DNA from 4 places in the Blastomonas sp. UPD001 genome. Region 3 is predicted to be linked to each of the others. Evidence: predicted binding sites of a transcription regulator. Region 3 holds the regulator's gene; each other region holds the start of a gene.
What was found. The regulator LexA, encoded in region 3, represses DNA repair genes until DNA is damaged. The targets are predictions, from matches to a motif close to GTTCCNCNCTTGTTCT.

Region 1 (7,665 bases), 2.1 Mb from region 3:
CGATCCCCGCCTGCTTGAACATGTCCTCGCTGTCGTCGATCACGGCGACCTCGTTGGCGGCGCTCTTTTTCTGGCGCTTGTCGAAGGCGGCCCACACGTCGTTCCAGTTGCCGCGCGTCGCGCCCTTGGAATATTCGGTCGCGCGGGTTTCGAAGAAGTTGGCGTGCTCGACGCCGTTGAGCAGCGGGGCGAGCCAGGGGAGGGGGTGGTCCTCGATCATGTAGATCGCGGGCAGGCCCAGCTGGCTGAGGCGCCAGTCGGCGATATAGCGGATATAGCGCTTGATCTCCTTGGCGGTCATGCCGCTGACCGGGCCCTGTTCGAACGCCAGGTCGATGAACGCATCTTCCAGCCGCACGGTCTTCTGGCAGCAGTCGATGATGTCCTCCTTCACCGCCTTGGTCAGGCAGCCTCGCTCAGCGCAGAAGGCGTGGAACAGGCGGATGATGCCTTCGCAGTGCAGGCTCTCGTCGCGCACCGACCAGCTGACAATCTGGCCCATGCCCTTCATCTTGTTGAAGCGCGGGAAATTCATCAGCATCGCGAAGCTCGCGAACAGCTGCAGCCCTTCGGTAAAGCCGCCGAACATCGCGAGCGTGCGCGCGATGTCCTGGTCGCTGTCGACGCCGAAGGTCGCGAGATAATCGTGCTTGGCCTTCATCTCCTCATATTCGAGGAACATGCCATATTCGCTTTCGGGCATGCCGATGGTGTCGAGCAGATGGCTGTACGCGGCGATATGCACGGTTTCCATGTTGCTGAACGCGGTCAGCATCATCTTGACCTCGGTCGGCTTGAACACGCGGCCGTAATTCTCGTGATAGCAGTTCTGCACCTCGACATCGGCCTGGGTGAAGAAGCGGAAGATCTGCGTCAGCAGGTTGCGCTCGTGATCGGAGAGCTTCTGCGCCCAGTCGCGGCAATCCTCGCCCAGCGGCACCTCTTCGGGCATCCAGTGGATCTGCTGCTGGCGCTTCCAGAAATCATAGGCCCAGGGATATTCGAAGGGCTTGTACTGAGTGCGGGCTTCCAAGAGAGACATCGTGTTACTCCGAATTCCCCTCTCCCCACGGGAGAGGGAGGGGCCCAGGCAAAGCCTGGGAGGGTGAGGGTGATGCGGCGGGGTTCAGGCTGTCGCCCTCACCCTCCCGCGACTTCGTCGCTCCTTCCCTCTCCCTTGAGGGAGAGGGATATGGCGTCCACAACATATTCCGGGTCGGGCAGCACATCGCTGTTCCAGAACCGGATGACCCGATAGCCCTGTGCTTCGATGAAGCGCGTGCGGGCCGCGTCATATTCTGCCTGCTGATCGTGCTGGCCGCCGTCCACTTCGATCACCAGCTTCTCCCGGAAGCTAAGGAAATCCGCGAAATACGGCCCGATCGGCACTTGTCTACGAAACCGCGCAGTCGGGAAATTCTCTCGCAACGCCAGCCAGAGAGCGCGCTCCGCATCCGTGGCGTCGCGGCGCAACTGGCGGGCGCGGGGGACAGTGCCGGATGGTTGATTGCGATAGGTGCGCATTATGGCCCGCCTGTCACCCTCACCCTTCCGCCGCTGCGCGGCTCCCTCCCTCTCCCGCTGGGAGAGGGAATTTGTCACTGGCAGGCCAGGCACTCGTCGTAATCCGTCGTTTCGCCGAGCTCGAACTTGGGCGCGTCGATGGTGTTGTCCGCCTCGACGCCGCCGGCAAAGCCTGCGCGCTGGACCGATTTGGAGCGCAGATAATAGAGCGACTTGATGCCCAGCTCCCATGCGCGGAAGTGCAGCATCAGCAGGTCCCATTTGTCCACGTCCGCCGGGATGAACAGGTTCAGCGACTGGGCCTGGTCGATATAGGGCGTGCGGTCGGCTGCCAGTTCGAGCAGCCAGCGCTGGTCGATCTCGAAGCTGGTCTTGAACGCGTCCTTTTCCTCCGCGCTCAGGAAATCGAGATGCTGGACCGAGCCGCCCTTTTCGAGGATCGAATTCCACACATTGGTCGAATCCTTCGATTTTTCGCGCAGCAGCTTTTCCAGATAGGGGTTCTTGACCACGAAGCTGCCCGAAAGCGTCTTGTGGGTATAGATGTTCGCCGGAATGGGCTCGATGCACGCGCTGGTGCCGCCGCAGATGATGCTGATCGACGCGGTCGGCGCGATCGCCATCTTGCAGCTGAAACGCTCCATCACGCCCTGGTCGGCGGCGTCGGGGCAGGGGCCGCGTTCCTTGGCGAGCAGCATCGAGGCTTCGGATGCCTTGGCCGCGATGTGCTTGAAGATCTTCATGTTCCACGACTTGGCGAGCGCCGATTCGAAGCCGAGGCCGCGCGCCTGGAGGAACGAGTGGAAGCCCATCACGCCCATGCCGACCGAGCGTTCGCGCATCGCGCTGTAGCGCGCGCGCGCCATTTCGGGCGGGGCGCGGTCGATATAGTCCTGCAGCACATTGTCGAGGAAGCGCATCACGTCCTCGATGAAGCGCTTGTCGTCGTGCCACTGGTCCCAGGTCTCGATGTTGAGCGAGGACAGGCAGCACACGGCGGTGCGGTCGTTGCCCAGGTGGTCGCGGCCCGTGGGCAGCGTGATCTCGCTGCACAGGTTCGAGGTCGAGACCTTGAGGCCGAGCTCGCGGTGATGCGCGGGCATCGTGCGGTTCACGGTATCGTTGAACACGATATAGGGCTCGCCGGTGGCCAGACGCGTCTCGACCAGCTTCTGGAACAGCGCGCGCGCGTTGACGGTGCCGCGCACGCTGCCGTCCTTGGGGCTGCGCAGGTTGAAATCGGCGCCGTCGCGCACCGCTTCCATGAACTCGTCGGTCAGCAGCACGCCATGGTGCAGGTTGAGCGCCTTGCGGTTGAAATCGCCCGAGGGCTTGCGGATCTCGAGGAATTCCTCGATCTCCGGATGCGACACGTCGAGATAGCAGGCGGCCGAACCGCGGCGCAGCGAGCCCTGGCTGATCGCGAGGGTCAGCGAATCCATCACGCGCACGAACGGGATGATGCCGCTGGTCTTGCCGTTGAGGCCGACCGGCTCGCCGATGCCGCGCACATTGCCCCAATAGGTGCCGATGCCGCCGCCGCGCGAGGCGAGCCAGACATTCTCGTTCCAGGTGCCGACAATGCCCTCCAGGCTGTCGTCGACGCTGTTGAGATAGCAGCTGATCGGCAGGCCGCGACCCGTGCCGCCATTCGACAGCACCGGCGTTGCGGGCATGAACCACAGCTTCGAGATATAGTCATAGAGCCGCTGGGCGTGCTCCTGATCGTCGGCATAGGCATCGGCGACGCGCGCGAACAGGTCCTGATAGGATTCGCCGGGCAGCAGATAGCGGTCCTCGAGCGTTTCCTTGCCGAAATCGGTGAGCAGATCGTCGCGGCTCTTGTCGGTCACGACATGGAACCGGCGCGCAGCGACGGTCTTGCTGTCCAGAGCCTCGGCGGGCTTGGCGGCGGCAGCAGCCTGGGTGGCGGCCATGGCGATCAGCGCCATTTCCGCGGCATTGGCCTCGCCGGACGCGATCCTTGCGCCTGCGCCTGAATCTGCCTTTGCGGCTGCGTCAAGTACATCTGCTTCACCCATATTGTCTGCGCTACCCTTGCCCGTATCTCTGAAATCCATGACGCCCCCGTAAGACCGTTGATGGGAAACTTTGTTCCGCAATTGTTCGACTCGGGGCGCAAGCGTCCCGTATAGCATCTTGTGGCCCGCGACGGGGGAAAACTTATCCCCAACAGAAGGCCCGAAAGAGGCAAAACGCCCTTGACGTGAAGGCCGATGTCTGCCCCCGCGCTTCGTGTAACCCACTGGTATTGGTATGCCCCGTCCGCATCCCCCACTACCTATAGTGCCCTTTCCTGAATCCGGCGCAAGAGGGTAAATGGTTAATTAGGCCAACCGTTCGTCGCGCGTGGGATTCCGTTCGTCGCTGGCGCAACCGGACCGAGGCGGCGCGACGCGCGGGAAAAAGCCGGTCCGAAAAATCGCAAGAGGGCAAATGCGGCTTGCCCACAATTTCCTCTCCACAGGCTTGTGCACGGCTAATTGGGGGCTGTGGATGATGCGGGTTGGACGGGAGCGCCATGGAATGTGGTGGACGTGTGGCGAGGCCTCCCGAGTTCCTCGCACGCGCTCCTGGCACAAACCAGTGCTACGGCAGGGAGATCACCGTGTTTCACACGTCCAAACGATTTCTGACATTTCGGACCCTATGTGTAAAGCTGGCCGCCAGTGCGGTTACCACCCCCATTCCCTTGTGCCGCCGCTTGCGATAGCGTTGCGCCCACAATAGAGACGGTCGCAGTTCATCCGCCCGCGCCACGAGAGCGCGTCCAGTTTCCCGGGGGAATGCCATGACCGTGACCATCAAAGCCGCCGACCTGATCGAGAGCGTCGCCGACGCGCTGCAGTTCATCAGCTATTACCACCCGATGGACTATATCCGCGCGCTCGGTAAGGCCTATGAGGCGGAGCAGTCGCCCGCGGCCAAGGACGCGATCGCGCAGATCCTCACCAACAGCCGGATGTGTGCGGAAGGCCATCGCCCGATCTGCCAGGATACCGGAATCGTCAACGTGTTCGTCAAATGGGGCATGGACTGCCGCCTCGACGATACCTCGCGCTCGCTGCAGGAGATTGTCGACGAGGGCGTGCGCCGTGCGTACTTGCACCCGGACAACAAGCTGCGCGCCTCGGTGCTCGCCGATCCCGCGTTCACGCGTCGCAACACCAAGGACAACACCCCCTGCGTGCTGCATGTCGAGATGGTGCCCGGCCATCACGTGCATGTCGATGTCGCGGCCAAGGGCGGCGGCAGCGAGAACAAGTCCAAGTTCAAGATGATGAACCCCAGCGACAATATCGTCGACTGGGTCCTGGAGATGATCCCGCAGATGGGCGCGGGCTGGTGTCCCCCGGGCATGCTCGGCATCGGCATCGGCGGCACGGCCGAACATGCGGTGTTGCTCGCCAAGAAGGCGCTGATGGAGCCGATCGACATGGGTCCGCTGAAGGAGCGCGGGGCGCAGACCGATCTGGAAGCGATGCGGATCGAGATTTTCGACAAGGTCAACGCGCTCGGCATCGGTGCGCAGGGGCTGGGCGGGCTTTCGACCATTCTCGACGTCAAGATCATGGACGCTCCCTGCCATGCCGCGGGCAAGCCGGTCGCGATGATCCCCAATTGCGCCGCGACGCGCCACGCGCATTTCAGCCTCGACGGCTCGGGGCCGGCCTATCTCGAAGCGCCCAAGCTCGACGAATGGCCCGATGTCAACTGGACGCCCGACAAGGCGGCGATCCGCGTCGATCTCGACAATCTGACTCCGCAAGTGGTGCAGAGCTGGAAACAGGGCGACCGGCTGCTCTTGAATGGCAAGATGCTCACCGGGCGCGACGCGGCGCACAAGCGCATCCAGGACATGCTCGCCAAGGGCGAGGAGCTTCCGGTCGAGTTTCGCGGCCGCGTGATCTATTATGTCGGCCCGGTCGATCCGGTGGGCGAGGAAATCGTCGGACCCGCCGGCCCCACCACCGCGACGCGCATGGACAAGTTCACCCGCATGATGCTGGAGCAAGGCCTGCTCGCGATGGTCGGCAAGGCCGAGCGCGGCCCCGCGGCGGTCGAGGCGATCCGCGACCACAAGAGCGCCTATCTGATGGCGGTCGGCGGCGCTGCCTATCTGGTCGCGCGCGCGATCAAGGGCAGCACCGTCGTCGGCTTCCATGACCTGGGTATGGAGGCGATCTACGAGTTCGAGGTCAGCGACTTCCCGGTCACGGTCGCGGTGGATAGCGAGGGCAAGAACGTGCACCAGCTCGCCCCGCTCGTGTGGCGCGACAAGATCGCCAGGGAAGGGCTGTTGCAGGGGGCGTGAGCCTAATGCCCTCTCCCGTTGAGCTTTGCTCGCCTGCGGCTCAGGGGAGAGGGTTGGGAGAGGGGAATGCGCTGCCGCTTGCCCCTCTCAACTACGGCTAGCCAGCAAGCTGGCAAGCCTGCGTGTCTTTCCCCTGATGGGGAGAGAGCAGTCGTTCAGCTACCCTGCGCGCAGACGAACCACCCCCAACCCCTCGCTGGCCAGGGAGGGAAGCTTTGGTGCGCTGGCGGCGTTGTTATCAACCGTCACCCTGAACTTGTTTCAGGGTCCATTTCTCCCCACGCGGCTTCGGCTTTTGGGGCGCGATGGATCCTGAAACGAGTTCAGGATGACGAAGGGTTATCGGGCCCGCCGTCGCGCAAGGCCTTCGACGGGCTCAGGCTAAGCGGCGGTGGTGAGGCGCGTTAGGGCTGCCCCTCACCCCACCGGCACGCAGTTCACCGCCGGCGCCGAGGGCATCACCGGCGTCACCGGTACCGCGATCGGTCCGCCGGTGCCCGGATTGACAAAGGGCAGGTCGCCATCCGGGTACGCCACCTTGCCCTTGAGCGCGTCGATCTCGGCCTGGCGGCGCTTCAGGTAGAAATCGCGTGCCGCGAGATAGGGGTCGCGGCTCTGGTTGCGCAGCGCGTTCAATTGCTCGTCGATCTGGATGCGCCCCTGCAGCGCGCTCAGCGTCGCGGCGGGCAGGGTGAAATAGGGATCGTTGAACGGCGCGCCAGCGACGGTCGGCAGCAGCAGTCCATCGACCACGCCGCCCGCCAGATCGCGCACCGTGGTGGGGCCGATCAGTGGCAGGAACAGATAGGCCCCCGGCTCCACCCCGTAATAGCCGAGCGTGTTGGCAAAGCCGTTGCGCCGATAGGGCAGCTTGAACGGATCGCGCTTGGCGATGTCGAACAGCCCGCCGATGCCGAGGGTGCTGTTGATCGCGAACCGCCCCACGGTCTCCGCCGCCTTGCCGGGTTTGAGCTGCAGCAGGAAATTGAGCGCCACGATCGGCTCGGTCAGGTTGCGCAGGAAATTGCGGATGCCGTGCCGCACGGGCTTGGGCACCGCGTCCTTGTACGCCATCGCTACCGGACCTACCAGCGCCTCGTCGACATCCTGCACCACCTCGAACGATTGCGCATTCAGTTGCAGCATCGGATCGCCCGGCTGCGAATCGGGCCGCGCGGTGACGATGATCGTGTCGAGCTGGGGCGATGGTGCGGGGTCCTGCGGCGGCGCGGCGGGTGCAGCGGCGAGCTGGTCGGTCACGGGGCATGGCGGCAGCGTCGTGGCAGGCGCGGTCGGCGCCTCGATCGGAGCGGCAACCGGAGCGGGTTCCGAACCCCCCGGCTGAAGCGATGCCAGCGCCAGCGCAAAGGGGAGCGCCACCAGGCTCATGCGCGGCGATCGCCGGGCCGGAGGGGGGAGTTACAGGTCACCACCGCGTCGTCTTCCTTCGCATTCCAGGCCCCGTTCGCCCGAGCTATGGCGCGCATCGTGACAAGTCAATGACGCCGGTGCGAAATTCCGCGCTGGCGCGCCGTCGGTGCGGCGAAGAGCCCCAAAAAGCTGTTCCCACATGTCCCCTGTCTGTTCTAAGGCTGGCACCATGCTCCTTTCGCTCGCCATTCGTGACCTGGTGCTGATCGAGGCGCTCGATCTGGAGTTTCGTCCAGGCCTGGGCGTGCTGACCGGGGAGACCGGGGCGGGCAAGTCGATCCTGCTCGATGCGCTGGGTCTGGCCATGGGCGCGCGCGCCGATAGCGGGCTGGTGCGCCAGGGGGCGGAGCGGGCGCTGGTGATCGCGGGCTTCG
Region 2 (7,665 bases), 190 kb from region 3:
TCGACAAGGACCAGTCGAACCGGTTCAAGGATGCGCTCAAGGCGACCTTCCGCGACCCCGGCCAGGCGTGCTCGATCTGGCAGGCGCTCGATACCGAGGTGCCGGGGCAGAGTTCGATCGTCTTCAACCTTGCGCTGTGCGCCGAACAGCGCGGCGAACTCGACGAAGCCTTGACCCGCTATCGCCAGGCGCAGACGCTGCTGCCGCGCGAACCGGCGATCCGTGCGGCCTTCGACCGGATCGCGGCGCGGCAGGTGGCGGAAGGCGACTATAATGCCCGCGAGGCGCGACTGGGGGGAACGGGCTCATGACCATCAAGCTGTCCGATTATGAGAAGGGCGCCGCCTTTGACGGCGACTATGATGCTGCGCTCAAGGACCTGCAGGAGCGGCTGTCGCACGCGCATGCCCGGCACATCGTCCACGGCCACCGCGCGATCATCGTCATGGAAGGCTGGGACGCGGCGGGCAAGGGCGGCATCATCAAGCGGATGACGGCGGAATGGGACCCGCGCTATTTCCAGGTCTGGCCGATCAGCGCGCCGACGCCGTACGAAAAGGACCGGCATTTCCTCTGGCGCTTCTGGCAGAAGCTGCCGGGCAGCCGCGAAATCTCGGTCTTCGATCGCTCCTGGTACGGCCGCGTGCTGGTCGAGCGCGTCGAGCAGTTCGCGAGCGAGCGCGAATGGAAGCGCGGCTATGACGAGATCAACGAATTCGAGGCGCAGCAGGTCGATGGCGGCACCGCGATCATCAAGATCTTCCTGCACGTGACGCAGGCAACGCAGGACAAGCGCCTCGCCGACCGGCTGTCCGTCCCCGAGAAGCGCTGGAAGGTGACGCACGACGATTTCCGCAACCGCGCCAAGCGGGCCGACTATCTCGACGCGATGCACGACATGTTCCGCCAGACCGACACCCGCTGGGCCCCCTGGAAGGTGTTCGACGGCAACAGCAAGAAGGCGGCGCGCGTTGCCGTGCTGACGCATATCGCCGAGCGGCTCGAGGCGAGCGTGCCCAAATCGCTGCCCGATGCCGATCCCGAACTGGTGGCGCTGGCGAAGGAGGCGTTTGGCTACAAGGGATAAGCACTGCCTGTGACTCGAACAGCCTATTCGCGCATTAGACAGGCGGACGTCTGAAGCGAAAAGGATCGAATTTCGACAGCTACAGGTGCTGGGTCATTGGAACCAATTTGGCGATGATATTGGGTTGCAAACAAACGCCTTCTGTCGAATTGTGTGCCTATGAAGAAATTAGCTCCCTTGCTGCTCGTCCTGCTGGGTAATACCGCATCTCAGACCGCCGATCAGGGCATCATCTATGATTGCGATACTGCGTCCGGCCATTTTTCGTCGCTGGTGCTGCCTGTCCCGTCAGGCGGTTTCAACATTCAGGGCAAGGTACAAGTACGCACCTTGGCCGAAGTTGGAAAATGGGCGCCATTGACCCGCCTCACCGCCGTCAGCCGTCTGGCGGATGCAAGCGATTCACCGACCGCTGGCGCAGGGTTCATGCTGCAGGCCTTGCCCGCCAAGATGGTCGACAAGCGGGCTGGCAAGGGTGCTGTGCAGTTCTTGCAATGGGAGGAACACAAAGCCGGGTCGCGAACCGAGTCCGAACCTTTCGGCCTCCAGCCGGCTATGCAGGAACTGGCCTTCACGATGCGCTATGATGGCAATGCGATTGCGATGTCGGTGGGGGGCGAGCAAACCAGCATGATCATCGGTCAACCGTTGTCCGCAATCAGAATCATCTGCTCGACGGGCGAGTTTCTTTATACCGACCTGAAGATCACACCCGCTGGCAAATAATATCTCGCTTTAGAACAGCTCGCCCTGCGACCCGTCCGCCGGGGCGCGGAAGTGGGATGCGTCCAGTACCCATTTGTGCTGGTTGAGTCCCGCGCGTTTGACCGCGAGGCGGAAGCGGGTGCGGATCAGGTCGGCCCAGGGGCCCTTGCCGCGCATGCGCGAGCCGAAATCGGGGTCGTTGTCGCGGCCGTCGCGCATCTGCTGGATGATCGCCATCACCTTGCCCGCGCGATCGGGAAAATGCGCATCGAGCCAGGCGCGGAACAGTGGCGCGACTTCGTGCGGTAGCCGCACCGGGATGTAGGAGGCGGAGAGCGCGCCAGCCTCGGCCCCGGCGGCGACCAGCGCCTCGATCTCGTGATCGGTGATCGCGGGGATGACGGGCGAAACGTTGATATGCGTCGGCACGCTCGCCTCGCTCAGCGCTCGGATCGCGGCGAGGCGCTTGCGCGGAGACGCCGCGCGCGGTTCGAGCGTGCGCGCCATCGCACCATCGAGCGTGGTAACCGACAGCGCGACGGCGATCAGATCGTGCCGCGCCATCTCCGTGAGCAGATCGATATCGCCCAGCACGCGGTCGGACTTGGTGGTGATCGCCACCGGATTGCGCGCTTCGAGGCAGACCTCGAGGATCGACCGGGTGATACGATAATCCGCCTCGATCGGCTGGTACGGGTCGGTATTGGTGCCGAGCGCGATCACCTTGGGCACATAACCGGGCTTGCGCAGTGTCGCGCGCAACAGCCTGGCCGCATCGGGCTTGGCGAACAGCCGGCTTTCGAAATCGAGCCCGGGCGAAAGATCGAGCCAGGCATGGGTGGGCCGGGCATAGCAATAGATGCAGCCATGCTCGCAACCGCGATAGGCGTTGATCGACTGGTCGAACGGCAGGTCGGGCGAACTGTTGCGCGAGATGATCGATCGCGGATGCTCGATGGTCACGCTGGTGCGCAAGGGCGCCGGGCTGTCGTCGATCGCCGCGCGCTGGTCGAGCCAGTCGCCATCGGCCTCGCGCACCGGCAGGTTGAACCGCACCGACTCGCGGTTCAGTGGTGCGCCTCGGCCTTTGAGAGGGGGCGGGTGGGCAGACATGCCCTGCTTTTAGAACATTTCGGGAACAAAGGCCATCGCTTTCGTCAGTCCCGCCCACGCGACAATCCCGCTACCGTTTGTTGCGACGGGAAAGCGGAGCCCCCGCCTGCGCGGGAGTGACGATCAGGGGAAAAGCAAACGGTCTATTTCTCGCGCAGCCTCGGCATCAGCTCGATGAAATTGCAGGGCCGGTTGCGGCTGTCGAGCTGTTCGTTGAGGATGCCGTTCCAGCCGTCCTTCACCGCGCCGTTTGATCCGGGCAGCGCGAAGATATAGGTGCCGCGCGCGAGCACCGCGCAGGCGCGCGATTGCACCGTGCTGGTGCCGATGGTCTGATAGCTGAGCCAGCGAAACAGCTCGCCGAAGCCCGGAATATCCTTGTCCTTGACCCGGTCGAGCGCTTCGGGAGTGATGTCGCGTCCGGTGAGGCCGGTGCCGCCGGTCGAGATGATCGCGTCGATCTCGGGATCGTCGATCCAGTTGTTGAGCCGGACGACCAGCCGCTCGACATCGTCCTTCTCGATTGCGCGGGTGATCAGCCGATGGCCCTTGCCGGTGATCAGCCCGGCCAGGATGTCGCCCGAGGTGTCGTCGGCAGCGGTGCGTGTGTCCGAAATGGTCAGCAGCGCGATGTTGATGGGCTTGAAGACCCGCGATTCGTCGATCGCCATCGCTCAGTTGTTCTGCACCGTGTCGAGCCGCACCAGCTCGATGCCGCCCGCATGCGGGAAGCGCGGCCACATGCCCTGGGCCAGGCCGGTCGCGCTCTTCGAATTCACGCCCGCCTGCTTTTCGTACATCCAGTAATTGCGCAGGATGATTCCGACATAGGCGCGCGTTTCCCAATAGGGAATCGATTCGATGAACAGCAGCGGGTCGCCATGGTCGCGCACCTTCTCGTTCCAGCGGCTGACCGGCAGCGGGCCGGCATTATAGGCGGCGATGATCTTGGGCAGCAGGCCCTGGGTCTCGGGCCGGGTGTTGAGGAATTCGAGATAGCGCTGGCCGTATTCGAGGTTCACCGCCGGCTGGTAGAGCGCGCTCGCATCGAGCGACTGGCCCCGCGCGCGCGCCATGTCCTGCGCGGTGCCGGGGCGCACCTGCATCAGCCCGCGCGCGTCGGCGGGGCTGCGGGCATCGCTGCGGAAGTTCGATTCCTGAAGCGTATGGGCATAGACCAAAGCCGGATCGACGCGCCAACCTTCCACCGGCACCCAGCGCGGCGAGGGGAAGCGCGCGAACGCATCGGGGCGGCTGCCCTGCGGTCCGTTCTGCGCCAGCCACATCTGCGTCTGCGGCATCGACAAATCGCGCGCGAGGCGCAGCAGGCAATCGTGCGCGCTGTCGCCGGCAATCTGCGCCTCGTGGCGCAGCACCTGATCGGCGAGCGTCGATTCGCCGATCTGCGTCAGCGCGATCGCACGGCGGACATTGGGCCGGTCCTTCAGCGTCTTCCAGTCATTGTCGCTGAAATCGGGCGCGCGGATCGCGCTGTCGGCCAGGCCCAACTGCTCGGCCGCAAGAACCCCATAGAGCGTCTCGCCATATTGGCTGGCCGCGCGCAGATTGGCCTGGACCAGATCGGGGCGACGGCAGCGCGTCGCCGCGCGCGAGGCCCAGTAATAGCCGGCGGCGCGCTGTTCCTCGTTCCAGGCATTGGCGGCGGCGCCTTCGAAGCCCTGCAGCGCGGCGGCGCAATTGCCCAGGCGCCACGCGGCCAGCCCGGCGGTCCAGTGCGCCTCGCCGAGCCATTCGCCCGAACCCAGCGTGGCGGCGCGCGCCATGTCGAGCGCTTCCTGGTCGCGGTTCTCGAGATAATAGGACCAGGCGACGCGCTGCTGGAGCTCGGTGCGCGCCTGGGGGCTCAGGAAATCGACCTGCTCGGCCAGAGCCGCTGCCGCACCGGCGGGATCGTCGGCGACGATGCGTTCCTGGATCGTCGCCGCCAGCGTGGGGGGCACGGTGCCATCGGCGAAGCTACGCGGCTTGCCTCGCCGGGTCAGACCGCCGAAATTCGCCATGCGCACCATTTGCGGGCGATCGGGCAGGATCGTCGCGCCGCGCTTGGTTGCCAGGATCGCGAGGCGCTCGGCATGCGGCAGATCGGGCGCGGCGTTGAGCAGGCTCAGCAGCGGGCCCATTTCGACGCGCGGCGAATTGGCGGCGAGAAACAGCTCGGCCCGGGCGATGTCGTGCAGAACGCCCTTGTCGCGGCCGTCGAGCAGCTCGCTCGCCTTGGCCCAGTTCTGCCCACGGATCGCGCCGAAGACCTGCGCATAATAGTCGCGCTCGGACGAGGACAGCAAGTCGGGGACCTGCGTCTTGGCCATCCGGCTGGAAAAATAGCTATAGGATGATTCTTCGGCCATGGCTGGCTGGCAGGAGATCAGGGCCGCACCCCCGGCGATGATCAGCGCTTTCTTCAGCAAGGTCTCACTCCACGAGCAGCTTCTGCCATTGCTGCCACGCCATGCTCTTCTCCTGCGCGATGCGATGAAACATCAGGCTGAGCTTGCGCGTGACCACGGTTTTGACAGTTCGGTCACCATGGTTAAGAAAATGCAAATCGGTTGGCTTTTGCGACGGGTCGTGGCTGAGCAGCGCCCTGGCGGTGTCCTCGCCTGCAACCACCAGCATTTCCGGCCCGACGAGCGCAATATGATGCCGGGCGATGCGGGTCCAGACACCCAGATGCGGGATCGCCGCCTGGTTGTCGAGAACCAGTCGGGGGAAGAGCGAGGCGCGGTAGAGGTCGTCCGCCGCGAAGCCGCAGACGCGCGCGATCGTTTCGACCAGACGACCCGCGCGGCCCGACAGCACGCTGTCCTGATCGTCGCGCTCGGGCGCGCCGGTCAGCACCATCAGTCTCGCGCCCTGCCTGCCAGCGGGCGCGACATGGCGTCCGTCCCCGCCATCCGCAGCGAGCGTTCCGCTGCTCCAGGCTGCCACAAAGGCTTCGAGCGTTTCGGGCAGAACCAGGTCCGCTGCAGCCGGGGCAACGGCTGCAACGGGTGCGCGATCGGGGGCCACCGGCGCGCGCTGCGGCGCAGGGCGCGGTGCCGCCGGCGCACGGGCGGGCGGCGCGTCATCGGCCAGCCAGTCATTGGGCGTATCGGCAAAATCCCATTCGACCCCCGCCAGCTGCCACCAGTCGACCAGGCTTTGTGCCTCGCGCAGCGGATCGTTCACCGGTGTCAGCACGTTGATGCCCCAAAGCGGGTTGACTTGCACGCTGCAGCGCTATTGGAGTGAACGGGAAGGGCCATGGCCACGCCTTATGGCACAGGCCCTATCCTGAGCAACGGGGAACACGAGATGAGTGAACGCGAATCCATGCCATTTGACGTCGTGATTGTCGGCGCGGGCCCTGCCGGCCTGGCTGCGGCGATCCGGCTCAAACAGCTGGCTGCGGAAAACAATGCCGAGATCGAGGTTTGCGTCATCGAGAAAGGCTCGGAAGTCGGCGCGCACATTCTGTCCGGTGCGGTGTTCGATCCCAAAGCGCTCGACGAGCTGATCCCCGACTGGCGCGATCAGGACTGCCCGATGGCGGCCACCCCGGTGACCGAGAACCATCACTGGGTGCTGACCAAGTCGAAGAAGATGGCGATCCCGCACATCACGACGCCTTCGTTCATGCACAACAAGGGCACCTATACAGGCAGCCTGGGCAATCTGTGCCGCTGGCTCGCCGAAAAGGCCGAAGAGCTGGAGGTGCAGATCTTCCCCGGCTTTGCGGCAGCTGAAATCCTGTACAACGAGGACGGCTCGATCAAGGGCGTTGCCACCGGCGACATGGGCATCGGCAAGGACGGCGAGCACAAGCCGGATTACACCCCGGGGCTCGAACTGCACGCGCGCTACACCTTCTTCGCCGAAGGCGCGCGCGGCCATCTGACCAAGATCCTCAAGCGCCAGTTTGATCTGGAGGCCAATTGCGAGCCACAGGTCTATGGCATCGGGCTGAAGGAACTGTGGGACATCGACCCGAAGAAGCATGTCCCGGGCCGGGTCATCCATACCCAGGGCTGGCCACTCGACGATGCCTGGGGCGGCGGTTTCCTCTATCATCAGGCCAATGGCCAGGTCGCGCTCGGCTTCGTGGTCGCGCTGTCTTACCAGAACCCGCATCTCTCGCCGTTCCACGAATTTCAGCGCTGGAAGACGCATCCGGAAATCCGCAAGATCCTCGAAGGCGGCAAGCGCGTGTCGTACGGCGCACGCGCGATCAACGAGGGCGGCTGGCAGTCGGTGCCCAAGCTCGCGTTCCCCGGCGGCGCGCTGATCGGGTGCAGCGCGGGCTTCGTCAACGTGCCGCGCATCAAGGGCAGCCATACCGCGATGAAATCAGGCATGCTAGCCGCCGAAGCCGCGTTCCGCGCGATCCAGGCCGACCGCAGCTCGGATGAGCTCAGCGATTATCAGGAAACTCTCAACGCCAGCTGGATCGCGGAGGAATTGAAGAAGGTCCAGAATGTCGAGCCGTGCGTCGACAAGTTCGGCGGCACCATCGGCACCGTGCTGGGTGGTATCGACATGTGGATGCGCCAGCTCGGCATCGGCCTGCCGATCACGATGAAGCACGACCCCGATTACAAGCATATGGGCCGGGCGGACATGTATCCGAAGATCGATTATCCCAAGCCCGATGGCGTCATCACCTTCGATCGGCTGTCCTCGGTGTTCCTGTCGAACACCAATCACGAGGAAGATCAGCCGGTGCATCTGCAGCTCAAGGACCCGAGCATCCCGATCCAGGT
Region 3 (7,665 bases):
GAGCCTGCCGCCGGAGATGATCGTCAACGCGCGCGTCGAGGCCCAGCCGGGCGAGACCGCGCATGTCATGGGCTTCCGTCATGCGACGCTGCCGATCCATGGCGTGCAGTTCCATCCCGAAAGCATCGCCACGGAGCACGGCCACCGCATGCTCGCCAATTTCATGACGCTGGCGGGGCTCGAGGTGAAGCCGATGCGCGAGGACCTGCTCGCATGACCAGGCTGCCCGATACCGCGCATCCGCTGAGCCGCGATACCGCCGCCGAGGCCTTTGCGGCGATCCTCGACGGCACGGTGAGCGACGAGGCGATTGCCGAATTCCTGATTGCATTGTCCGAGCGCGGCGAGACCGCGATCGAGATCGCCGCCGCCGCGCAGGGCTTGCGCGACCGGCTGATCCCGATCGCCGCGCCCGCCCATGCCATCGACGTTTGCGGCACCGGCGGCGACGGGCATCACACGCTCAACGTCTCGACCGCAGTGTCGCTGGTCGTCGCCTCGTGCGACGTCCCCGTTGCCAAGCACGGCAACCGCGCTGCCTCGTCCAAGGCGGGCGCGGCCGATACGCTCGAGGTGCTGGGCATGGACATGGCCGCCGCGGGTGCCTCGGCCGAACAGTCGCTCGCCGAGATCGGCATCTGCTTCCTGTTCGCGGTCAACCACCATCCGGCGATGCGGCGCATCCAGCCGATCCGCCAGAAGATCGGCCGCCGCACGATCTTCAACCTGATGGGGCCGCTCGCCAATCCTGCCGGTGTGCGCCGTCAGCTAATCGGCATCGCGCGGCCCGGCTATGTGCATGTCTATGCCGAGGCGCTCGAGATGCTGGGCACCGAACATTCGCTGATCGTCTCGGGCGACGAGGGGCTCGACGAGCTGTCGCTGGCGGGCGGCAACGAGGTCGCCGATATCGGCCCCGATGGCGTCATCATGAAGCGCTGGCAGGCCAGCGATGCCGGCCTGCCGACGCACCCGATCGAGGCGATCCGCGGCGGCGATGCGGCGCATAATGCCGCTGCCTTGCGCCGCCTGCTCCAGGGCGAGACCGGGCCGTATCGCGATGCGGTGCTGTTCAACGCCGCCGCCGCCTTGCTGATCGCGGGCGAGGTCGAAAGCCTCGCCGAAGGGGCCGAGGAAGCCGCCGAGGCTATCGACAAGGGGCTCGCCAACGCGCTGCTCAACTGCTGGATCGATTTCACGAAAGCCGCCGCATGAACAAGCTGGAAGAGATTTGCGAGGTCAAGCGGCAGGAGGTCGCACGGCGCAAGACCCTGATGTCGCAGGCCGAGCTCGACCGTCGTGCCGCCGCTGCCACCGCCCCGCGCGGATTTGCGCGCGCGCTGCTGGAAAAATCGCGTGAGGGCTTCGGCCTGATCGCCGAGATCAAGCGCGCGAGCCCCTCCAAGGGCCTGATCCGCGCCGATTTCGACCCCGCCGCGCATGCCGCAGACTATCAGGCCGGCGGCGCGGCGTGCCTTTCGGTGCTGACCGACGAGCCCTATTTCCAGGGGCATGACGATTATCTCGTCGTCGCGCGCGCTGCATGCGCCCTGCCCTGCCTGCGCAAGGACTTCATGGTCGATGTCTGGCAGGTCGCCGAAAGCCGCGCGCTCGGTGCCGATGCGGTGCTGATCATCGTTGCCGCGCTCGACGACGCGACCATGGCCGAGATCGAGAGCGCCGCGATCGACCATGGCATGGACGTGCTGGTCGAGGTGCATGACGATGCCGAGATGGAGCGCGCGCTCAAGCTCCGCTCGCCGCTGATCGGCATCAACAACCGCGACCTGCGCAGCTTCGTCACCGATATCGCCACCACCGAGCGGCTGGTCGGCATGATCCCCGAAGGCCGCATCGCGGTGTCCGAAAGCGGCATCAACAGTCATGCCGACTGCACCCGGCTGAGCGGGCACGGGGTGCGCTGCTTCCTGGTCGGCGAATCGCTGATGCGCCAGCCCGACGTGACGATCGCGACGCGACAGCTGCTCACCGGAGCGGCGGCCTGATGGACAAGCTCACCCATCTCGACGCCACCGGCGCGGCACAGATGGTCGATGTCTCGGCCAAGCCCGATACGGTTCGCGAGGCGGTGGCCGAGGGCGTCATCGCCATGGCCCCGGCGGTGATCGCCGCGATCCGCGCGGGCGACATCAAGAAGGGCGACGTGCTGGGCACTGCGCGCATCGCGGGCATCATGGCCGCCAAGCAGACCAGCAACCTGATCCCGCTGTGCCACCCGCTGCCGATCGCCAGCGTTTCGGTCGATTTCGATTATGTCGAGACCGGCGTGCGCGTCGAGACCCGCGTGCGGACCAACGGCAAGACCGGCGTGGAGATGGAGGCGCTGACCGCCGCGAGCGTCGCGCTGCTGACGATCTACGACATGGCCAAGGCGCTCGACAAGGCGATGGTCATCGGACCCGTGCGGCTGCTCGCCAAGAGCGGCGGCAAGTCGGGCGACTGGACCGCCGGCTGATGGCGGGCGGGCTGATCGCGCTCGACGAGGCGCGCGACCGCCTGCTTGCGCTTGCTGCACCCCGTCCCCCCGTTACGCTATCGCTGGTCGACGCGACCGGCCTGACCCTGGCCGAGCCTCTGCTGTCGAAGCGCAACCAGCCCGCCGCCGATCTGTCCGCGATGGACGGCTATGCCGTGCGCAGCGCGGACCTGCCCGGCCCCTGGCGAGTCATCGGCGAGAGCGCGGCGGGGCGGCCCTTTTCAGGCACGATCGGCGCAGGCGAGGCCGCGCGCATTTCCACCGGCGCGATGATCCCCGACGGCGCCGACTGCGTGGTGGTGCAGGAGGATGTCGCGCGCGACGGCGACCGGCTGACGCTGACCGGCGATGGCCCTGCGGCGCCTGGCGCGCATATCCGCCGCGCAGGGCATGATTTCGCGACCGGAGCGCTGCTCGCCGCCGCCGGCGCGATCATTGATGCACGGCTGATCGCGCTCGCGGCGATGGCGGGGCATGGCGCGCTCAGCGTGTTTCCGCGCCCGCGCATCGCGATCCTGAGCACCGGCGACGAGCTGGTGCCGCCGGGCCAACCGCTCCCCTCGCCCGCGCATATCCCGGCGAGCAATGGCGTGATGCTCGCCGCGCTGCTCGCGGGCCTTCCCTGCGATCTGATCGTCCCGCCGCTGCTGCCCGATGACCGCGCGACGATCACGGCCGCGCTGCAAGAGCACAGCCAGGCCGATATCATCGTCACCACCGGCGGCGCATCGGTGGGCGATCACGATCTCATCCAGCCCGCGCTCACCGATGGCGGCGGCGCCGTCGATTTCTGGCGGATCGCAATGCGGCCGGGCAAGCCGGTGATGGTAGGCAAGCTGGGCGATGCGATCGTGCTCGGGCTGCCGGGCAATCCGGTGTCGGCCTATGTCACCGCGACGCTGCTGCTGCTGTCGCTGGTGCGCCAGATGCTGGGATATCAGGCACTTGTGCCGGTGATCTCGCAAGCAATCGCAGGCGATCCCTTCCCCGCCAACGGCCCACGCCAGGATTTTGTGCGTGCGCGCTGGCATGACGGACGGCTGGTGCGCCTCGGCAACCAGGACAGCGGCGCGCTGCTCGCGCTGCACCGGGCCGATGCGCTGGTGGTGCGCCCCGCGCATGCAGCCGCCGTCCAACCGGGCGAACCGATCGACTATATCGCGCTTGCGCAGCCGACTTGACACAAGGTCTTGACCTGACCGTCTTTGTTTCGTAATTGTTCCGTATTCGTTCGAACGTAGGTTCGGCGCAGAAAGGAACATCGGCGATGCTGACCCGCAAGCAACATGACCTGATCCGCTTCATCCAGGAACGGCTGGAGGCCGATGGCGTCTCGCCGTCGTTCGAGGAAATGAAGGAAGCGCTCGATCTCAAGTCCAAGTCGGGCGTGCACCGGCTGGTCAGTGCGCTCGAGGAACGCGGCTTCATCCGCCGCCTGCCCAACCGCGCGCGCGCGCTCGAAATCCTGAAATTGCCCGAGGCGAGCGTGAAGCCGCGCGAGAAGGAATTGGCCGCCGCTGCCGCCGCGCGCGCCGACGCCGCGAGGAGCAATATCGTCAGCATGGACGCGGTGCGCAAGGCGGTGTTGCCCGAACCGGCGAACAGCAATGTGCTCGAGATCCCGCTGCACGGCCGCATCGCCGCCGGTGCGCCGATCGAGGCTTTCGAGGGCACCGAGATCCTTCCCGTTCCCGCCGCTTTGCTCGGTGCAGGCGAGCATTATGCGCTCGAAGTGTCGGGAGATTCGATGGTCGAGGCGGGCATTCTCGACGGCGATTTCGCGCTGATCAAGCGCACCGAAACCGCGCGCGACGGCGAGATCGTGGTCGCGCTGGTGCGCGGCGAGGAGGCAACGCTCAAATATCTGCGCCGCGAGAACGGCCGCATCCGGCTCGATCCCGCCAATGCGTCCTATGCGCCGCAGTACTACGCGCCGCACGAGGTGCAGGTGCAGGGCAAGCTGGCAGGCCTTCTGCGCCGCTATCACTGATGCCGAACGCGGGTCCGGCGCGCGCCGGGCCCGTTTTGCTCACGCGCCGTCTCAGGTGCGCGTGAGCCCCATGTCCTCGAGCAGCCGCCCCATATGCTGCTTGAACGGAAAGAACCCCTTGCGCGCGTGCGGCCAGAAGGTCTCGTCCCAGTCGCGGCGGACCTGGACGAGTTCGATCCCTTCGCCCTGTAGTGCCCTGGCGATGTCCGCCAGCCGCGCCGCTACCGGGCCGACCGGCGCATAAGGCGTAATGACCCGGCTGACACCGGCGGCGCGTGCCGCCTGCGCGACCGCCCCGGCGTCCAGCCCATCGACCTGCTTCACCGGCCCGGCACTCATCTCGCCGAGCAGAGCGGCCATGTCGCGGGCCGCCTCGGCGACGAAGCCGCGTGACCTGTCGCCCCAGAGCAAAGCGGGATCGGCCGCGATGCAAATGCCCCGGATATCGGCTCCGCGCCAGAGCGCCGCATCGGGCGCCATGTCCTCGCTGGTCACCAGCAGCAGCGCCGGAGCGCCCTGGGCGGACCCCGCTTGCGGCAGCGGTGACGCGGCTGGCACCGGCGCTTCGGTCAGCGGCTCGGCCCTCTTCGCCAGTCCCTTGGGCGCAAACCGCCCGCCGGTATGGCGCGCGATATTGTCGTCGGTGGCGAGATAGGTCTTGCCCGCGGTCTGCAGGCCCGCGACCCAGCGCCAGGACAATGTGTTGCTCGCCGCATCGGCATCGACCAGATGGCGCAAAAAGAAATCCGCGCCCAGCGTCCAGGGCAGCCGCAGCGTGAAGATCCAGACCGAGGCGAACCACATGCGCGCGTGGTTGTGCAGATATCCTGTCTCGACCAGCTCGCGCGCCCAGTCGTCGAAACCCTCGATTCCGGTGCGCCCCCCCTCCGCCTGTTCGAGCGCGCGGACATTGCGCAGCCGCTCGCGCTGGTCGTCGCGCTCGGCGAGGAAGCGCGTCCAGATGCCGGGCCGCATCTCCAGCCAGCCCTTCCAATAGGTGCGCCAGAGCACTTCCTGCACATATTTCTCTGCCGCCGCGAGCGAATGCTGCTCGAGCACCGCCGCGCAGAGCTCCTGCTCGCTCAGCAGGCGATAGCGCAGCCAGGGCGAGAGCCGCGACACCGCGCTCGGCCGGTCGGGCCCGAGATCGCTGTTGCGCCCCTCGGCATAGGTGCGACCAGCGCGTGGCACGAAATCCTGCATCCGCTTGAGCCCGGCGGCGCGCGTCGGTTCGAACAGTCCGTTCATGCCCGGCGCTCCCGGAAAAGGCCTTGCAGACGTGGTCTGATCCTCAGGAAACGCAGATAGGCCCGTTCGAGCAGCGCCAGCACCGGCATCCAGCGCGCGATGAGGCCGAGCGGACGCAGCAATGGAATGGCGCGCCACATCGCCGCGAAGGCCGCCGCGCCCGAGAGCATCACGCCCTTCTCGCGCGCATGGAAACGTTCGAGCAGCGCCTTGCGGTCGAGCGGGCAAGAGCCGCCGGGCGTCGATACGTCGATAAAGGCGATCGCCCCGCGCCGGTCGAGCCGCCGCATGAGCGCGATCTCTCGGGTGCAGAGTGGGCACGCGCCATCGTACCAGACTTCCAGCTTGTTCCCGTGCACGCGCGCCACCCCATATGGTTCGTCTTTGGTCGAGATAGATACGCGCTGAGCTGTCGCAACGGATGCGCCCTCGCAAATGGGGCCATATCCGGCATCCACCGATCCCGATTAATGGGAAATTTTCCCAACAGTCAGCATCCGTTCATGTCGAGCGAGCCTCTCAAATAAGCTATTCCACTGTAATTCCTACCCTTTTTCGGTTTGGCACGGCCTGTGCAGTGTATCTGGCATCTCCGGACGAACGGTTCGGAACCACCAGATACAAACGAAAGGACACCATCATGACCCTCTTCTCGAACGCCCAGAGCCAGATCGCCGCCGTCGCCCTCGCGATCCTGACCTCCAGCCTGTTCATCGCCGCCAGCGTCGCCCCCGGCGTCGTTGCCTGATCGGCAGCCCGCACCTCACACCGAAATCGAAAGGACCTTCCCCATGAACATTCTCGCAACCGCTCTTGCCACCATCTGCTCGGTCATCCTCGTCGCCACCAGCGTCGGCCCCGGCATCATCGTCTGATCGACACCGCTCCAGCCAGCGTCCACACAGGAACCACCATCATGAACGTCATCGCCACCGCTCTCGCCGCCATCTCGTCGGTCGTCTTCATCGCCGCCAGCATCGGCCCTGGCGTCGTCGTCTGACCGACCTGAGGCCCGACTACACCGCAGCGCCGACCAGCCTGCCAATCCCCGCCGTCAGCGCCATGGCCAGCGCACCCCAGAAGACGACGCGGATCACGGGACGTGCCACCGGAGCACCCCCGGCCCGGGCGCTGATCGCGCCCAGGAGCGCGAGGAACAGGATCGATCCTGCCGCCCCGCCGACCACCATCGACCCCATCGGCAGCAGACCCGCGAGCAACAGCGGCAGCAGCGCGCCGACCGTGAAGGTCAGCGCCGAGGCCAGAGCCGCCTGAAGCGGCCGCGCCGCGGTCAGATCATTAATGTGCAGTTCGTCGCGCGCATGGCTGCCCAGCGCGTCGTGCGCCATCATCTGCTCCGCCACGAGATCCGCCGTCGCCGGATCGACCCCGCGCCCGACATAGATCGCCGCCAGCTCGGCGCGCTCGAACTCCGGATCGTCGACCAGTTCCGCCCGCTCGCGCGCCAGGTCCGCCGCCTCGGTATCCGACTGGCTGCTGACCGAGACATATTCGCCCGCCGCCATCGACATTGCGCCCGCGACCAGCCCCGCCGCGCCCGCGACCAGCAGCGCCTGCCGGTCCGCGCCCGAGGCCGCGACGCCGAGGATCAGGCTGGCGGTCGAGACGATCCCGTCATTCGCACCCAGCACGGCGGCGCGCAGCCAGCCGATCCGTGCGATCTGGTGGCTTTCGGCATGCATCGGTACTCTTGGCATGGTCTTTCCCCTGAGCGTGCCGCGGCGGCACCATTGCTTAAACCCAGCCTTTGATGGAATCAAAAGCTGGGTCTAACTTTCTGTTTTACCGTGATTTCCGAGCCGTGAAATGTTCCATTTCACTCGAAATCACTCTAGAGTTCGTCGCTGATCCAGATGCTGTGGCTGTCGATGAGGATGCGCGTGATCGCGCGCAGCGCCTCGGTGCGCGC
Region 4 (7,665 bases), 860 kb from region 3:
GCGCGCCATTTGTCGCTGCGGGGGTTTGCGAGCGAGACGGCTGTCTCGCGCATCCGTTCCACCCGCGCCTCGGCCCCCGCGATCAACGGCGCGATATCCTGCGCCTCGGGCAGATTGTGCCAGTATTTCTTGGGCATCTCGGCGCGCATCGCGGCGATCTTGACGCGCGCGGGGTTGAAGATCGCGCCATAATAGGTCCGCCACTGGTCCTCGACCACGTCGTGATCGGGCACCTCGTCGCGCGTGCCGCCGGGGCCGAGATGCAGTTCCTCGGCATGCCAGATCGCGCGGGCATCGGGGGTCAGGATCGCCCAGTCCATGCCGTAGAAGCGCTTGCGGAAGAAAGGCGCACCCAGCCGCAGGATGCGATGCTCGGGCTCGAACCAGGCGATGAAGCGCTCGCGCCCGGTTTCATCCTCGCCCAGCCTGCGAAAGCGCACAAAGGCGTGCATCTTGTGCAGGTCGCGGCGGATCGCCTTGTCCGCGCGCATCAGCCAGTCGGTATCGGTGTCGGTCCGCCGCTCGAGCAGCTTGCGATCGTCGAGCGCGCGCCACAGCACGCGATAGAGACGCGAGGGCACGCTCTCATCGCGATGGCAGATCACCCGGTCGGCGATGGCGACCAGTTCGCGGGGGAGGGTGACGGTGCGCTGCGGCTGCAGCGGCGCGGGATCGGCGAAGAGCGAGGCGCTTTCGCAGACAGACCGCCAGACGATATCCTCGGGCGGAACGCGCGCGGCGAGCAGTCCGCGTGCATGGCCGCGCCATTCGTCAAACTCCCCCGGCTGCTGCAGGATGATCTCGCGCATCGCCATCTGCCTTAAAGCGCAAGGCTCATCTGTTCGGGCGGCGGGGCGAAGCGCGCGCGCAGATTGGCGCTGTCGGTGAGCCCGCCGGGCCGCCAGTCGGGCGTGGTGATAAAGGGCAGCACCTTCTTCACCGAGGCGGTGAGGCGTGCGAGATCACCGATGCGGATCGCTCCCAGCCGGCGCGCGGTGACGATGCGGTCGACCGCCTTGGTGCCGAGCCCCGGCACGCGCAGCAGCATCTCGCGCGGGGCGCGGTTGATATCGACCGGAAAGCTCTCGCGCCGCTGCAGCGCCCAGGCGAGCTTGGGATCGATCGACAGGTCGAGCATGCCCTCGTTCGCCCCGGCCATGATCTCGGCGCGATCGAACCCGTAAAAGCGCAGCAGCCAGTCTGCCTGGTACAGCCGGTGTTCGCGCATCAGCGGCGGGCGCACCGGGGGCAAGTCGCTGCTCGCGTCGGGGATCGGGCTATAGGCCGAATAATAGACGCGGCGCAGGCGATAGCCCGAATAGAGGCTGGTCGCCGAGGCCAGGATATCGTCGTCGCGCGCCCCATCCGCACCGACGATCATCTGGGTCGACTGGCCTGCGGGCGCAAAGCGCGGCGGCTTCGCTTTCTTCAGCAGCCGGTCCTTGCGCGCCTCGACCGCATCCTCGACGCCGACCCGGACATTGGCCATGGTCTTGCGGATGGTCTGCGGCTTCTTTTCGGGCGCGAAGCTCTTCAAGCCATCCTCGGTGGGCAGCTCGACATTGGTGGAGAGGCGGTCCGCATAGAGACCCGCTTTCGCGATCAGCTCGGGCGAGGCCCCCGCGATGGTCTTCAAATGGATATAGCCGCCGAACCGATGCTCTTCGCGCAGCAGCCGCGCGACCTCGACCAGCTGCTCCATCGTGTAATCCTCTGACCGGATGATGCCCGAGGAGAGGAACAGCCCCTCGATATAATTGCGCTTGTAGAAATCGAGCGTCAGCCGGACCACCTCCGCCGGGTTGAAACGCGCGCGCGGCACGTTGCTCGACGCGCGGTTGATGCAGAAGCGGCAATCATAGATGCAGAAATTGGTGAGCAGGATCTTGAGCAGCGAGATGCAGCGGCCATCGGGCGCATAGCTGTGGCAGATGCCCATGCCGCCGGTCGAGCCAATACCCTTGGTGCCGGTGGAATCGCGACGCACCGTGCCCGAGGAAGCGCACGAGGCATCATATTTCGCCGCGTCGGCGAGCACGGCCAGCTTCTGCAGAATCGGTTTTTCGCTCATTCCCCGGATATAGGGTGCGGAACAAAAAAAGAACAGTTTATTTTCAATGCGCAGGCTTTGCTTGCGCTGCGTCGCGGCTAAGGTGCGGCATCGCAGGAAGGAAAGCCAGATGACACTCAAGGATACCCTCGTACCCACGTTCGTGCAGATGCTCGGCGCGCTTTCGGCCTGGTTGGGCAAGGCCGAGCAGCATTTCGAGCCCGAACAATCGGCGCAGATCATGCAGGCGCGGCTGGCGCCCGACATGTTCCCGCTCTTCACCCAGGTGTGCTTTGCCTGCGTCCAGGCGCAAGAGGCGATGGCGCGGCTGCAGGGGCAGGATTTTCCGGCCGCGATCGCGGCGCTGCGCGGTGAGGGCGTGGACTCGGGCACAGGGCCTTGGACCATTGCCGATGCCCAGGCACGGATTGCCGATACCATTGCCATCGTGGAGGCAGCCGCCAATGGTCTGGCCGATGTCGCGGACGACGAGCCGATCGCGCATGAACTGCCGATGGGCATGATCTTCGACTTTACCGCGGCCCAATATGCCCGCGACTGGGCGATCCCGCAGTTCTATTTCCACGTGATGACCGCCTACGCCATCCTCCGTGCGCAGGGGGCACCGCTGGGCAAGATCGATTATGTCGGGCACCTGCTGCCCTATCTGCGCCCCGGAACGATGCCGGGGCGGGACTGATTTGCGCGCCGGCTACCAGGGGACGGTGCTGGCGGATTAGCACCATATCGGCGTCATCTTTCCAACCTTTTCCGCAGCTATGCTGCCTGTCCGCAACGGGAGAACCACCATGGCCTATGTTTCCGCATCCGATGGCACGCAGATCTTCTACAAGGACTGGGGGCCGAAAGACGCCCAGCCGATCATGTTTCACCATGGCTGGCCGCTCTCGTCGGACGACTGGGACGCACAGATGCTCTTCTTCCTGAGGCAGGGCTTCCGTGTGATCGCGCATGACCGGCGCGGCCATGGCCGGTCGGAGCAGGTGAGCGAGGGGCATGACATGGATCATTATGCCGCCGATGCTGCCGCCGTGACCGCGCATCTGGACCTCAGGAACGCTGTCCATATCGGCCATTCGACCGGCGGCGGCGAGGCGGCGCGCTATGTCGCCCAGCACGGCATACCGCAAGGCCGCGTCGCCAAGGCGGTGCTCGTGGCCGCGGTGCCGCCGATCATGCTCAAGACCGATCGGTATCCCGGCGGGCTCGATATCGAGGTATTCGACGGTTTTCGCGCCGCTCTCGCCGCCAATCGCGCGAGCTTCTTTCGCGATGTCGCCTCGGGCCCGTTCTACGGTTTCAACCGCGAGGACTCGGAGCCCGACGAGGCCGTGGTCGAGAACTGGTGGCGCCAGGGGATGATGGGCAGTGCCAAGGCACATTACGAGGGCATCAAGGCGTTCAGCGAGACCGACCAGACCGACGATCTCAAGGCGATGACCGTGCCGACGCTGGTGCTTCACGGCGATGACGATCAGGTCGTGCCTTACCAGAATGCCGCGCTGCTGCAGGCGGATCTTCTGCCGCACGCCGAGATGAAGATCTATGAAGGCCTTTCGCACGGCATGCTGACGGTCAACGCGGATCGTCTCAACGCCGACATCCTGGATTTCATTCGCCGATAGTGGCGGGGCGGCAGGGGTGCTCCCGAACGCCGGCCCGCCCCTTGCGATCCCACGCAAGGGACGGTCCGGTGCGCGTAGGTCAGGCTTCGAGAGCCTGTGCCGGGCCTATTGGGGCGTCAATTGAGGATATTTGATCCCGAGTTGCTCGAGATACGAGCCGTATTTGCTGGGGTCATAATAATATTTCTTCAGCTCGGGCCGGATGCGCTCCATCAGCTCCTTGTTGAGGTGGATCGCCGGCTGGTCCTCGGGGGTCAGCACCGGATCGTATTTCTGGTCCTTGGTCTGCACCGTGGTGAAATAGGTCTTGGCGTCGCTGACCAGCTTGGGCGTGGTCATCACGTCGAGCACGGTCAGCGCGACCGCCTTCGCGCCTGCGACTGCGCCCTTGTGCGCGATAGGCGTCGCCATCGCGATCGCCGAGGTGACGTTGTGCCCGATCATGCTGGGGATGTTCGACGGGAAGCGGATGGTGATCGTCGGCACCGTCCACATGATGTCGCCGATATCGTCCGAGCCCCCGCCCGTCGAGGTGCCGCGCGTTTCCGGTGTCGACAGCGGCTCGACCGTGGTCTTGAGCGGCGCGATCTTGAACTTCAGCGCCTCCTGCACCGCCTTGGTGAACGCCTGGTCCTCGGGCGACCATTTGGGCATGCCGACCATCTCGATATTGGCCTGCGCCGCCTCGGCGAGCGGCTTGTTGCCGTAATTCGGCGCGGCATAGCCCAGCACCCGGCGGCTGACAAAGGTGCCGGTGGCCTTGGCGGCCGCCTCGGCTATGTCGCTGCCCGTATTGTAGAGATCGCGGATCGAGGCGAAATTCTGCTCGCGGAAATAATACCAGACCGATGCCTCGCCCGGAACGATATTGGGCTGCCCGCCGCCATTGGTGATCACATAATGCGATCGCTGCGTCAGCGGCAGATGCTCGCGCCGCATGTTCCACGCGATGTTCATGAGTTCCACCGCATCGAGCGCGCTGCGCCCCGACCAGGGCGAGCCTGCGGCATGGCTGGTGATGCCCTTGAACGTGTATTCGACCGAAACCATGCCGTTATTGCCCGAATCGCCATAGCTGGTGCCGAAGCTGGACGCGACATGGGTGAAGATCGAGACGTCCACATCCTTGAACATCCCCGCCCGGACATAATAGGCCTTGGTCGCCAGCAGCTCTTCGGCCACGCCGGGCCAGAGCATCAGCTTGCCCTTGATCCCGTGCTTGATCATCACTTCCTTGGCGGCGATCGCGGCGGCAACGATCAGCGGCATGCCCGAATTGTGCCCTTCGCCATGGCCCGGCGCGCCCGGTACGATCGGCTTCAGTTGCGGTACGCCCGGCATCTGCGACAGGCCGAGCAGCCCGTCGACGTCCGAGCCCAGCGCGACCACCGGGCCATCGCCGTTGCTCCACGTCGCGGTCCAGGCGGTTGGGATGCCCGCCACGCCCTTGGTGATGGTGAAGCCGTTCTTCTCGAGGATGCCGGTCAGATAGTCGGCGGTCTGGTATTCTTGAAAGCCCGGCTCCTGGAAGCTGAACACGGAATCGACCATTTCCTGGACCAGCTTGGCCTGCTCGTCGACTTCGGCCATCGCCTCCTTCTTCATCGCGGCAGGCGCCTTGGCCTGGGCGGTCAGCGGGGTCGAGGCCATGAGCAGCGCTGTCAGCAGTTTCTTGGCATGCTTCATTGTCTTGGTGTTCCTGGTTTTTCGTGGCGTGGGTTTGGATCTGGCTCGCTCTGGTCACGATAGGGCCCGATGCAGCGGAGCAAGCGTGCCCTATCGTGTCTGCATGTCACAGCTTGAAGCGCACCCCCATTCGGAAGACGCGGCCGAGCACGTCGTAGAGGTTGCGGTTGGTCTGCGGATAGGCAGGGGTATTGTCGCCGGTCGGGCCATTGCCGACGAGCACCGGGTCCGTATCGAAGACGTTACGGACATAGAGGAACACCTCGGCCTCGGACGAGGCGATCTGGAACCGCTTGGTCACCGACAGGTCGAGATACCATTGGCCGTCGATATGATTGGTGTTGATCGTGCGGAAATCGGGGGTCGAGAGCGGGCAGCCGCTCTGGCATTCGATGAAATTGTTGTTGTACACGCCGTCGGAAAAGCCGCGACCGACCAGGTTGAACGACCAGCTTTCGGTGTCGTAATTGGCCGAAAGGCGATAGTTCCACGAGGGCGTGGCATCGCCGCCGCCCGCATTCTGCCCGGCCAGGTCGACCGGCGCGTTGATGCCGTTGTCGGTGATATTGTCGATATAGTGCGACACCACCGCGCGCAGCGTCAGGTTTCCGGGGCCAATCGACGCGCGATAGCTCGCCTCGAAATCGATGCCGCGCACCTTGACCGACGAGAAGTTGAAGGGAACCAGCGTGATCGTGCTGATGTCGTTCGGTGCGGCAAAGGCGATCTGCGCGCATTGCGACGCGACATTCTGTTCGAAGCACAGATTGGCGGTGGTCTGCGCGGTGAGCGTGGCGATCGCGCCGCTGAGCGAAATGTCGAAATAGTCGACCGAGGCGGCAAAGCCCGGCAGGAAGCTAGGCATGAACACCCCGCCGACGCCCCAGGTGCGCGCGACCTCGGGGGCGAGGTTGAGGTTGCCGGTGATCTGCTCGAGGAACGTGTCGGCGCGGGTGCCGCCGCCCGCCACCGGCACGTTGACGGTGTTGGTGCGCGCGGTGCCTGGGGCGAACAGATCGTTGAGATTGGGCGCCCGGATATCGCGCGAGCGGGTCACGCGCAGCTTGAAATCGTCGATGATCTGCCAGGTGCCGCCCAGCTTCCAGGTGACGACGGTTCCGGAGGTCGAATAATCGGTGACGCGCAGCGCGCCGTTGAGGTCGGCCCCTTCGAAGACGGGGAACACCGTCTCGACGAAAGCTTCCTTCACGTCGTAATCGCCCGTGGTGACGCGGTAATTGCCGTAGAGAAAGCCCAGATTGTTCGGCGCTGCCGGATCGAGTGAACCGTCGACTTCCTCGCGGCGATATTCCACGCCGAAAGCGAGGCTGACCGGCCCCGCCCAGTTCTCGAACAGGCGGGCAGTCTGGAAGGTGATCGCGGCGACATCCTGCTGCAGTCGCTGCCGCCGCGAGGGCTGCAGGCCATCGTTGAAGATATAGTTGAGCGCCGCCTCGCTGGGCGTGGCAAGCCCGATACGGTTGATCGGGACGCAGCCGTTCGTGGGATTGGTCAGTGTCGAGCGGCAGACGATCGTGCCCGCCGAATTGCGCACGGCATCGGTGGCGAGCGCGAGGCGCGACGTCACCCAGGTGTTGGTCAGCCGCTCCAGCGTCTTGGCGATGCCGAGCTGGTAATAGGCGTCATAGCTCCACGCGATGCTGCCCGTGTCGAATGCGCCCTTGAGGCCCGCGACATAGCGATAGACATCGCGCGTATTGTCGCTGCCCTGGGCCGGAATGCCGAAATTGCCGGTGCCGATCGTCACGCTGGTGAGGTTGTTGGCCACCATCAGCGCGCGAAACGCGTCGGGCAGGTACGCATTGTCGCGCTGGATCACGACCGAGGGCGAGGGGGTCTTCTGGTAGAAGCTCTGCCCTTCATAGCGCGAATAGGAGATCTGACCGTACAGCTCGAACGCGGGCGAGAATTCATAGCTGGCGCGGCCGAACACGTTGATGCGCTTCTCGTCGGGCGCGAGCGAGTTCGAATTGAGATGGCCCTCGCGGCTGATGCGGAAATCGCCGCCCTGCATCCACTGGCCGCGATTGGGGCCATAGGTGAACTGGTTGAGGCTGGCCTGGCCGGTGGTCGGGTTGATCGATCCGAAATAGGTGCCGCGCAAGGGACCCGAATTCACGATGCCTCCCGGCGTGAACTGATAGGTGCCGATCCCTGCGGCGACGAGGCGCTCGGGCTGGCCATTGCCCACGGCATAGGCGGGATTGTCGATCTGGAAGAAGCCGCTTTGCTGCCATTTGCGGTCGATCGTATCGACGCCTT

Region 1: DM995_RS15715 (ribonucleoside-diphosphate reductase subunit alpha) is a predicted target of LexA. The motif match lies at 3,639-3,654, and genes of this name have one in related genera.
Region 2: DM995_RS04120 (PA0069 family radical SAM protein) is a predicted target of LexA. The motif match lies at 2,917-2,932, and genes of this name have one in related genera.
Region 4: DM995_RS00890 (putative DNA modification/repair radical SAM protein) is a predicted target of LexA. The motif match lies at 2,090-2,105, and genes of this name have one in related genera.

Annotation. Positions count from the first base shown of each region.
Region 1 is NZ_QKVT01000001.1:3,091,719-3,099,383, forward strand. It holds gene DM995_RS15705 (ribonucleotide-diphosphate reductase subunit beta) at 1-1,042, opposite strand, end outside; gene DM995_RS15710 (endonuclease domain-containing protein) at 1,141-1,524, opposite strand; gene DM995_RS15715 (ribonucleoside-diphosphate reductase subunit alpha) at 1,599-3,566, opposite strand; gene DM995_RS15720 (fumarate hydratase) at 4,337-5,860, shown strand; gene DM995_RS15725 (MlaA family lipoprotein) at 6,278-7,249, opposite strand; partial or broken gene DM995_RS21955 (DNA repair protein RecN) at 7,461-7,665, shown strand, end outside.
Region 2 is NZ_QKVT01000001.1:848,776-856,440, reverse strand. It holds gene DM995_RS04135 (tetratricopeptide repeat protein) at 1-311, shown strand, start outside; gene DM995_RS04130 (polyphosphate kinase 2 family protein) at 308-1,087, shown strand; gene DM995_RS04125 (hypothetical protein) at 1,247-1,813, shown strand; gene DM995_RS04120 (PA0069 family radical SAM protein) at 1,823-2,905, opposite strand; gene moaB (molybdenum cofactor biosynthesis protein B) at 3,049-3,576, opposite strand; gene DM995_RS04110 (lytic transglycosylase domain-containing protein) at 3,580-5,274, opposite strand; gene DM995_RS04105 (uracil-DNA glycosylase family protein) at 5,339-6,136, opposite strand; gene DM995_RS04100 (electron transfer flavoprotein-ubiquinone oxidoreductase) at 6,221-7,665, shown strand, end outside.
Region 3 is NZ_QKVT01000001.1:1,041,263-1,048,927, forward strand. It holds gene DM995_RS05115 (anthranilate synthase component II) at 1-217, shown strand, start outside; gene trpD (anthranilate phosphoribosyltransferase) at 214-1,215, shown strand; gene trpC (indole-3-glycerol phosphate synthase TrpC) at 1,212-2,006, shown strand; gene moaC (cyclic pyranopterin monophosphate synthase MoaC) at 2,006-2,476, shown strand; gene DM995_RS05135 (molybdopterin molybdotransferase MoeA) at 2,476-3,678, shown strand; gene lexA (transcriptional repressor LexA) at 3,765-4,487, shown strand; gene DM995_RS05145 (FAD-binding domain-containing protein) at 4,539-5,735, opposite strand; gene DM995_RS05150 (thiol-disulfide oxidoreductase DCC family protein) at 5,732-6,094, opposite strand; gene DM995_RS05155 (VIT1/CCC1 transporter family protein) at 6,752-7,453, opposite strand; gene DM995_RS05160 (hypothetical protein) at 7,588-7,665, opposite strand, start outside.
Region 4 is NZ_QKVT01000001.1:184,397-192,061, forward strand. It holds gene DM995_RS00885 (UdgX family uracil-DNA binding protein) at 1-809, opposite strand, end outside; gene DM995_RS00890 (putative DNA modification/repair radical SAM protein) at 821-2,071, opposite strand; gene DM995_RS00895 (DUF1993 domain-containing protein) at 2,181-2,750, shown strand; gene DM995_RS00900 (alpha/beta fold hydrolase) at 2,860-3,696, shown strand; gene DM995_RS00905 (amidohydrolase) at 3,802-5,382, opposite strand; gene DM995_RS00910 (TonB-dependent receptor plug domain-containing protein) at 5,489-7,665, opposite strand, start outside.